DNA from 2 places in the Clostridium sp. MB05 genome. Region 2 is predicted to be linked to the other one. Evidence: riboswitches for the same ligand, from Rfam matches in the RefSeq annotation. Region 2 holds a riboswitch; the other holds the start of a gene.
The links. Region 2 has a riboswitch for FMN ahead of ribD (bifunctional diaminohydroxyphosphoribosylaminopyrimidine deaminase/5-amino-6-(5-phosphoribosylamino)uracil reductase RibD). Riboswitches for the same ligand answer to the same signal wherever they lie in the genome.

Region 1: another riboswitch for FMN. It lies ahead of ACH36K_RS18055 (ECF transporter S component); the one in region 2 lies ahead of ribD (bifunctional diaminohydroxyphosphoribosylaminopyrimidine deaminase/5-amino-6-(5-phosphoribosylamino)uracil reductase RibD).

Annotation. Positions count from the first base shown of each region.
Region 1 covers NZ_CP174370.1:3,841,611-3,845,803, forward strand. Annotated here, with positions in the region: gene ACH36K_RS18045 (MATE family efflux transporter) at 1-662, opposite strand, end outside; gene ACH36K_RS18050 (MarR family winged helix-turn-helix transcriptional regulator) at 705-1,118, opposite strand; gene ACH36K_RS18055 (ECF transporter S component) at 1,323-1,925, opposite strand; FMN riboswitch at 2,139-2,256, opposite strand; gene ACH36K_RS18060 (Tex family protein) at 2,307-4,193, opposite strand, start outside.
Region 2 covers NZ_CP174370.1:2,071,599-2,075,791, forward strand. Annotated here, with positions in the region: gene ACH36K_RS09700 (protein adenylyltransferase SelO) at 1-222, shown strand, start outside; gene ACH36K_RS09705 (FusB/FusC family EF-G-binding protein) at 386-1,045, opposite strand; gene ACH36K_RS09710 (CD3324 family protein) at 1,327-1,605, opposite strand; FMN riboswitch at 1,961-2,075, shown strand; partial or broken gene ribD (bifunctional diaminohydroxyphosphoribosylaminopyrimidine deaminase/5-amino-6-(5-phosphoribosylamino)uracil reductase RibD) at 2,506-3,582, shown strand; partial or broken gene ACH36K_RS09720 (riboflavin synthase) at 3,613-4,193, shown strand, end outside.

The DNA.
Region 1 (4,193 bases), 1.8 Mb from region 2:
GATCTTCCACTGACATAATAGCCAATTCCTATAGCTGCAGTTAAAAACTGAGATATAACAGTTGCTATTGCTGCACCTTGTATGCCTAAATTAAATATAAAAATAAACACTGCATCTAAAACTATATTTGTTATACACCCAATTACCATGATAATTGCTGATAATTTAGGATTTCCATCACCTCTTATTGTATTATTAATAGTAAATGCTATTAAGTTAAATATTGTTCCTAGTAAAATTATGTTTATATATGATTTCGCATAATATAAAGTTTCACTGCTTGCTCCAAATTTACTTAGTATTACATCGCCAAAAACTAATCCTATAATAGTTAATATAACTGAAATAATTACTGATAAAGTTATTGCATTTCCAATTACCTTAGATGCTTCCTCTTTTTTGCCTTGCCCAAGTTTTATTGATATGGATGTAGTAGCACCAATACCAATAAGCATTGCAAACCCAAGAATTATAGTTGTAATAGGCATAGTTACGCCAACTCCCGTAATAGCTAGTGAACCTACCTCTGGTATATTTCCAATAAATATTCTATCAACAACATTATATAAAGCATTTACAATCATACCTATTATTGCAGGTACAGAATACTTCAATAATAATTTACCTATTGATTCATTTGCAAGTAATTGTTGAGTTCCCATTAAATCACCTCTTTTTTAACATTTTGTCTATATACATTTTATCTATATACATTTTTTCAGTAAGTTTAACATAATATTTTTTTCTTCTAATGTTAGATTTTTAGTGAGATTATTTTCCCACTTTATACCTACTATATATATATCATCCTTTAATTCAATTCCTTTTTCTGTTAAGAAAACTCTATAAGCTCTTTTGTCATTTTTATCTTCATTTCTATATATAAATGACTCACATTCTAACTTTTTTATAGCTCTTGCAGTTGTGCCTTTATCTATATTAAGTTTTTCGGATAAATCCTCTTGTCTTACGCCATCTTCTTTATATAGTTCCATTAAAAAAAGAAATTGCCCATATCCAATTCCTAAATGGGATAATTCCTTTAAGAAAAATATATTTGCTTTCCTTTGTATTTGAGAAATATATCTAGCTATATTTTCACATTTCAAGTTTCCCACTATGTTTACCTACCTTTCAAAATAGTTGCATATACAACCATTTTAGATTATATCATATTTAGTTGTATATGCAACTATTTTATATTTCCAATTTAATAAAGATATTTTTATTTATACAATACGGTGTATTAAAATAAACATCTAAAAAACATAATAAATATAAATAAGGCTAACTATTAAACAAATTAACAGTTAGCCCTATTGCTATATTGAATTTAACTTTCTCTTTTTACAATTGTCAAAATTTGAATCTACATTAAAAATTGCTACTGAAACCCTTTTGTATAAAACATAAGTTATTCCACATACTAATATTGATTTTATACCATTGAACGGCAGTAATCCTAAAGTAACATATCTTATTAACTCTTCTTTTGCCATTTGCATTCCGAATGCCGGTAATAAGAAATATACATTTGCCAATATTCCTACAATTTCTATTGATATTATTCCTAAAATCATTCCAAGTAAAGCTGTTTTCTTGCTTTTATTTCTGTGATAAACCCATGCCGCTGGAGCTACTAGAGAAATACCTACTATAAAGTTAGCTGTTTCTCCTACAAAACCTGTTGCTGTTCCCTTAACTATTAAAATCAATAAGTTCTTTATCAATTCTACAACAATACCTGCCATTGGTCCAAATGCAAATGCTCCCATAAGTGCTGGAATATCGCTTAAGTCAATCTTAAGCCATGGAAATGGTAAAAACGGTATTGGAAAATCGAAGTACATAAGCACTACTGCTATTGCACCTAAAAGTGAAATTTTAATAAATTTGTTTAGGTTTTTGTTTTGTTGATTGTTCATTTTTTCTCCTCCCAAAAGTCTATCCTCTGGGGCAATAGGTTAGATCACTTCAATAAAATGATATTATTTTAACAATTTTCTTTATTAATTTTACCATCTTATCTTATTTAGATTCATGTTAATAAAAAAATCCCTGATATATAAAATATATCAGGGCATAAAATCCATAAGAAATAAGATGTGCTTAAAATAAATATCAAGCAATATCTAACCACTTACCTTCTTTCATCCAGACTATACTGTCGGCCTCGGAGTTTCACCGAATCATGCTAAAATTTAGCTCGCGGGCTATACCGCCGGTGGGGAATTACGCCCCGCCCTGAAGATAATTTATTTATACTATTATTATATGTTTAATTATACATTTTTGCAAGCAGATTTTTAACAATCTTCTTCTTTTATTCCTTTCATTGATAGGGAAATTCTGTTTCTTTTACTATCTACTTCCAATATTTTAACTTTTACTATATCTCCAACCTTTACAATATCTAACGGATGCTTTACAAATCTATCTGCCATTTGGCTTTTATGAACTAAACCATCTTGGTGAACTCCAATATCAACAAAAGCTCCAAAGTCTGATACATTTCTTACTGTTCCCATAAGTATCATACCTTCTGCTAAATCTTTTAAATCAATTACTCCTGTCTTTAAAATAGGCTTTGGCATTTCTTCTCTTGGATCACGGCCTGGCTTTTTAAGCTCTTTTATTATATCAGAAAGAGTAAGTTCCCCAATTTCTAGTTCTTTAGAAATATTTAAAAGCCCTTTATCCTTTACTCTTTCATCTATATCTTTAAGATTATTTTCTTTTAAATCATCTTTAGTATATCCCAGTAATTGTATTAAATTTCTTGCAGCATCGTAAGACTCTGGATGTACTGATGTATTATCTAAAGATTCTTTACTTTCCATAACCCTTAAGAAACCTGCACATTGCTCATAAGCTTTTTGTCCAAGCCTTTTAACCTTCAATAATTCTTTTCTACTTTTAAATGCACCAACTTCATCTCTGTAACTTACTATATTATTTGCGATACTTGAATTTACTCCTGCAACATAAGTAAGTAATGATGGTGTTGCAGTATTTAAATCTACTCCAACTTTATTAACGGAATCTTCAACAACACCTTTTAAAGATTCATCAAGCTTTTTAGGAGTAACATCATGTTGATATTGTCCAACACCTAAAGCCTTTGGATCTATCTTAACTAATTCTGCCATAGGATCTTGTAATCTTCTTCCTATAGAAATAGCTCCTCTAACCGTAACATCTAAATCTGGGTATTCCTTTGTAGCAAGTTCTGAAGCTGAATAAACTGATGCTCCTGCCTCTGATACTATAACATATGCTATTTCTTTTCCTGCTTCTTTTTTTACTTCAGATATTATTTCAGATATTACTTCTTCTGATTCTCTTGAAGCAGTTCCATTACCTAATGAAATAACTTCAACATTATATTGGTTTATTAATTCTTTTAATATTTTCTTAGTTTCTTTAACTTTATTTTGTGGTGCTGTCGGATATACTGTAGACTTATCTAAAAATCTTCCAGTACTATCTAGTATAGCTATTTTACAACCTGTTCTAAACCCTGGGTCATACCCCATAACAGCTTTTCCTTTAATAGGTGGTTGCATTAATAATGCTTTTAGGTTTTCCTTAAATATTTTTATAGCTCCTTCTTCACCTCTGTTAGTAAGTTCATTTCTAACTTCTCTTTCAATAGACGGATATATTAGTCTTTTTAATGAATCTCTTATTGCTATTTTTAAATATTCATCAGTAGCTGTAATGTTTTTTAATATTTCTTTCTCTAAATAATTTATTATTTTATCTTCATTTACAGCTATCTTAACAGACAATATTTTCTCATTCTCTCCTCTATTTATAGCTAAAATTCTATGTGGTGGTATTTTAGATATTTCTTCACCATATTCATAATACATTTCAAAAGGTGTATGTTCATCACTTTCTCCTGTTGATTGTATCTTTCCCTCTTTGAATACTAATTCTCTTATCCATTTTCTATATTTTGCTTCATCTGATATTTCTTCTGCTATTATATCCAAAGCACCATTAATTGCATCTTCTATGCTACTAACATCTTTTTCTTCGTTTATAAACTTAACTGCCTCACTATTAACATCTCCCTTAAATTCACCACCAGATATTATATCAGCAAGTGGTTTTAACCCTCTTTCTAATGCCATAGTAGCCCTTGTTCTCTTTTTTTGTTTATAAGGTCTATATATATCCTCTACCTC
Region 2 (4,193 bases):
GCATCAAAACAACTTATGCAAAGTTCTAATCCAGTAGTAATTCCACGTAATCATAGAGTAGAAGAGGCATTAGAAGCGGCAGTGAAGAATGGTGACTATAGCGTAATGGATAAACTTCTAGAGGCTCTTTCATCACCATATGATTACTCTAAAGATTATGAATACTATTCTACATTGCCTGAACCATCAAAACGTCCATATAGAACATTTTGTGGAACTTAATTTTTATTATACAACTTTGAGTATAATCTAATGTGACAACAGTTTAGCTAAAGTGAATTTAATAATGAGATAATTGGATAGTAGGTAGAGTTAATTTTACACAAGTTTACCTACTGTCCATGATTTTTCAATTGTGAGGAATAGCTAAAGATAGATTCTACTGCTATTTTATATTGTTAACATCCTTTAAAATTTTTTCAAGCTTTTCCACTGATACAATTCTCTCATTACACTTTGCACTATCTAAACATATATCAAAGCCTATTGACTTATAGTTACCTTCCTTAGAATTAGCTGTTTTACAGATAGCTGAAACAAAGGCTACTTCATTTTTTTCGCCTACATGATTACAAAGTGTACATATATGAGCATTATTGGAACTATAATTTGGAATTCTACATGCCATACCTATGAGTTTACCATTCATATTGTAAACTACAAATAATTTTCTAATAGATTCATCAATCCAACCTAAATACACATTCTTTGAATCTTGTGCATTTGAGGTTGGTAATTTAAATTTCTTTTCCTTTTTAAACAATTTATTAATTTGCTCATTTGTAATGTTTGTCATTCCATATACATATTCATTCAAATCAGATAAATACTTATCAATTTGCAAGTGGTCATTTATTCTAGTAATATCAAGTATTTCTTTTTCTTCTTTAGATAAACTTGTAAAAATACGCAATATTTTTTCCTGTATATATGCTTTAGTTGCTTCAATAATATTAACATCTATACAACCTCTAAAAGCATTATTTAAATCATTTAAACATTTTTTTATATAATTATATTCATGTTTTTTTATAAAAGCATTCATAAAATCTAACACCTCTTTTCTAATATATGTTGTTTTATTATTTATGTAAGCAGCTTTACTTACAGTTTTATTTTACAATCAGCAAACTAAAAAAGATGATTATTATTACTCCAATTGAAAGTAAAAATAATCATCCTGATTTAAAACATACTACATACTCATAATCACTTTACTTTTGAACCTTGTTTAAATTAGAAATGATAATTCTCATTGGATTGCCATGATGAAATCATATCATAGTTTAAAATAAGCATTCAATCTAACAAATAATTCTGTAATGATTATGAGCATAAAAGTTTTTCTTGACTTATTATTCTTCTTATACTTTTTTCTGATAGATAATACTCTTTAGTTAGTTCATTAATAGTAGTCCCAGCAAGGTACTTTTTATAAATTTCATTATTTCTCACTTTAAGACTACTTTTTATACCACTCTTTTCTCCCCAGGCTTTATGATTATCATTTTTCCTTGGTACATAAAGATATTCTCCATCTACATATTCTTGTATTATTTTTACAATTTCCTCTGGTAACACATCTTGTGCTTTTATATATTTCATTTCCTTACTCCTCAACTATTATAATAGTATTAAAGCAAAGAATACTAGAAAGTTATGTGTTACAGAGCCTAAAACATGTTCGCACTTCAGCTAATTTAACAGCTTAGGCTCCAAACAAAGCATAGCTGACTTTGTTGTAGTCTTTGCAAGGAGCAAGCTGATTTAGAGCTGAATGTACCAATGACCTTCATAAAAACACCTCCAATACGTCACGCCTATTATAGCATAATTAACATTTAATTGAATATATGGATTGAAAATCTTTTTGTTCTAAATGAAAATATATTGAAAAAGTTATTAAATTAATATATTGACAAATAATAATCAGAGATATAGAATTAAGGTGTAAAATTTAATAGATCTTCAGGGCAGGGTGAAATTCCCTACCGGCGGTAAAGCCCGCGAGCCTTATGGCATGATTCGGTGAAATTCCGAGGCCGACAGTAAAGTCTGGATGGAAGAAGATGGAAATATGAAGGTATAGAAATCTAAGAATAGCTATATCCATTTGTGTATTATGCTCTGAAATATTATATATTTCAGAGCTTTTTTAATGTTTAGAAAATGTTATTATATAAGGATTTTAGCAATTCAATTTGGAAAAGTAGATTTATTTTATACTTTCCTTACCTTCGGTTTGTACGTGGATATGTGTAAGTTTGCGTTAACTTGGAGTGTAGAGACGGAATAAGTAAACTTACATATGTCCTATTTTTTAGATTACTATATTTAATTACATAACTATATCTATTTAAGTTATTGATTAATTAATAGATTTAATTAGTGATTTTTTATGTAGTTTATTATAGAAAAGCCCTGAGTCAAAAACTCAGGGCTTTTGTTTTTATATATGATTAAGATTTATTAAATTCAAATTATTATGATTGTGAGATGATGATATTGGATGAAAAGTATATGAGAATGGCTATTGAATTAGCAAAAAAAGGAGTAGGAAAAGTTAACCCTAATCCAATGGTTGGTGCGGTTATAGTAAAGGATGAAAAAGTAATAGGTGAAGGATACCATGAAGAATATGGGAAGGCCCATGCTGAGGTTAATGCCTTTAGTAGTTTAATAGAAGAATCAAAAGGTGCTACTCTTTATGTAACTTTAGAACCATGTTCACATTATGGTAAAACTCCACCTTGTGTAGATAAAATAATTGAAAATAAAATCGCTAAGGTAGTTGTTGGAGCTCTTGATCCAAATCCTTTAGTTGCAGGGAGAGGAATTAAAAAGCTAAAGGATGCAGGTATAGATGTTGTAACATCAGTTTTAGAGGAAGAATGTAAAAAAGTTAATGAAGTTTTTATGAAATATATCGTTGAAAAAAAACCTTTTGTGGTTTTAAAGACTGCTATGACTTTAGATGGAAAAATATCTACTTCATCAGGTGAATCAAAATGGATTACAAATGAGAAATCAAGAAAAGAAGTTCATAAATTAAGGAATAAGCTATCGGCCATTATGGTAGGCGTTAATACAGTTATTAAAGATAATCCTGAGTTAACTTGTAGGTTAGAAGGTGGAAGAAACCCAATAAGAATAATTGTAGATAGTGCACTTAGAATTCCTATGGAATCAAAGGTAGTGATTGATAAATTAGCTGGGACGATTGTTGCAACAACAGAATTAGCTAATAAAGATAGGGTATTGGACTTAAAAAAGCTAGGTGTAGAAGTAATAATAATTAAAGCTAAAAATGAAAGGGTAGATTTACAAAGTTTAATGGTAGAACTAGGTAAATTAAATATAGATAGCATTCTTTTAGAAGGAGGATCAACATTAAGCTTTTCAGCATTAGAAGATAAAATAGTAGATAAAATACAAGCTTATATAGCACCTAAGATTATAGGTGGAGAAAAATCAAAAACTCCTGTAGGAGGAAAAGGAATAGAAAAATTAAGTAATGCAATAATGCTAGAAAATATGAAAGTTATATCTGTTGGGAGAGATTTGCTAATTGAAGGTTATCTGAAGGGGGCTGAAAATAGGATGTTTACGGGAATTGTTGAAGAAATTGGAGTGATTCAAGGAATTAAAAATAGTGAAAAATCTTCAAAGATTGTAATCAAGGCAAATAAGGTCTTAGATAAAACAATATTAGGAGACAGTATATGCACAAATGGAGTTTGTCTTACTATAACAAACATAAGTGGAAATACATTTGAAGCTGATGTTATGGCTGAAACTCTTAGAAGAAGTAATCTTGGACAGCTTTCAATAGGAAGTAAGATCAATTTAGAAAGAGCTTTAAGTTTAGAAACTAGACTTGGAGGTCATATAGTAAGTGGCCATATAGATGGAACAGGAGAGATTATTTCTTTAGTTAAAGAAGATAATGCAACATGGGTAAGTATAAAAGCATCCTCAGAAATTTTGAAATATGTTGTTGAAAAAGGATCCATTGCAATAGATGGAATAAGCTTAACAGTTGCTTATGTTGATAATGAGGTATTTAAAGTATCTATAATACCTCATACAGGAGAGGAAACTATTTTATTAAAGAAAAAGCCAGGAGAAACAGTAAACCTTGAGTGTGATGTTATAGGGAAGTATGTTGAAAAACTTTTAGGTTTAAGAGTTAA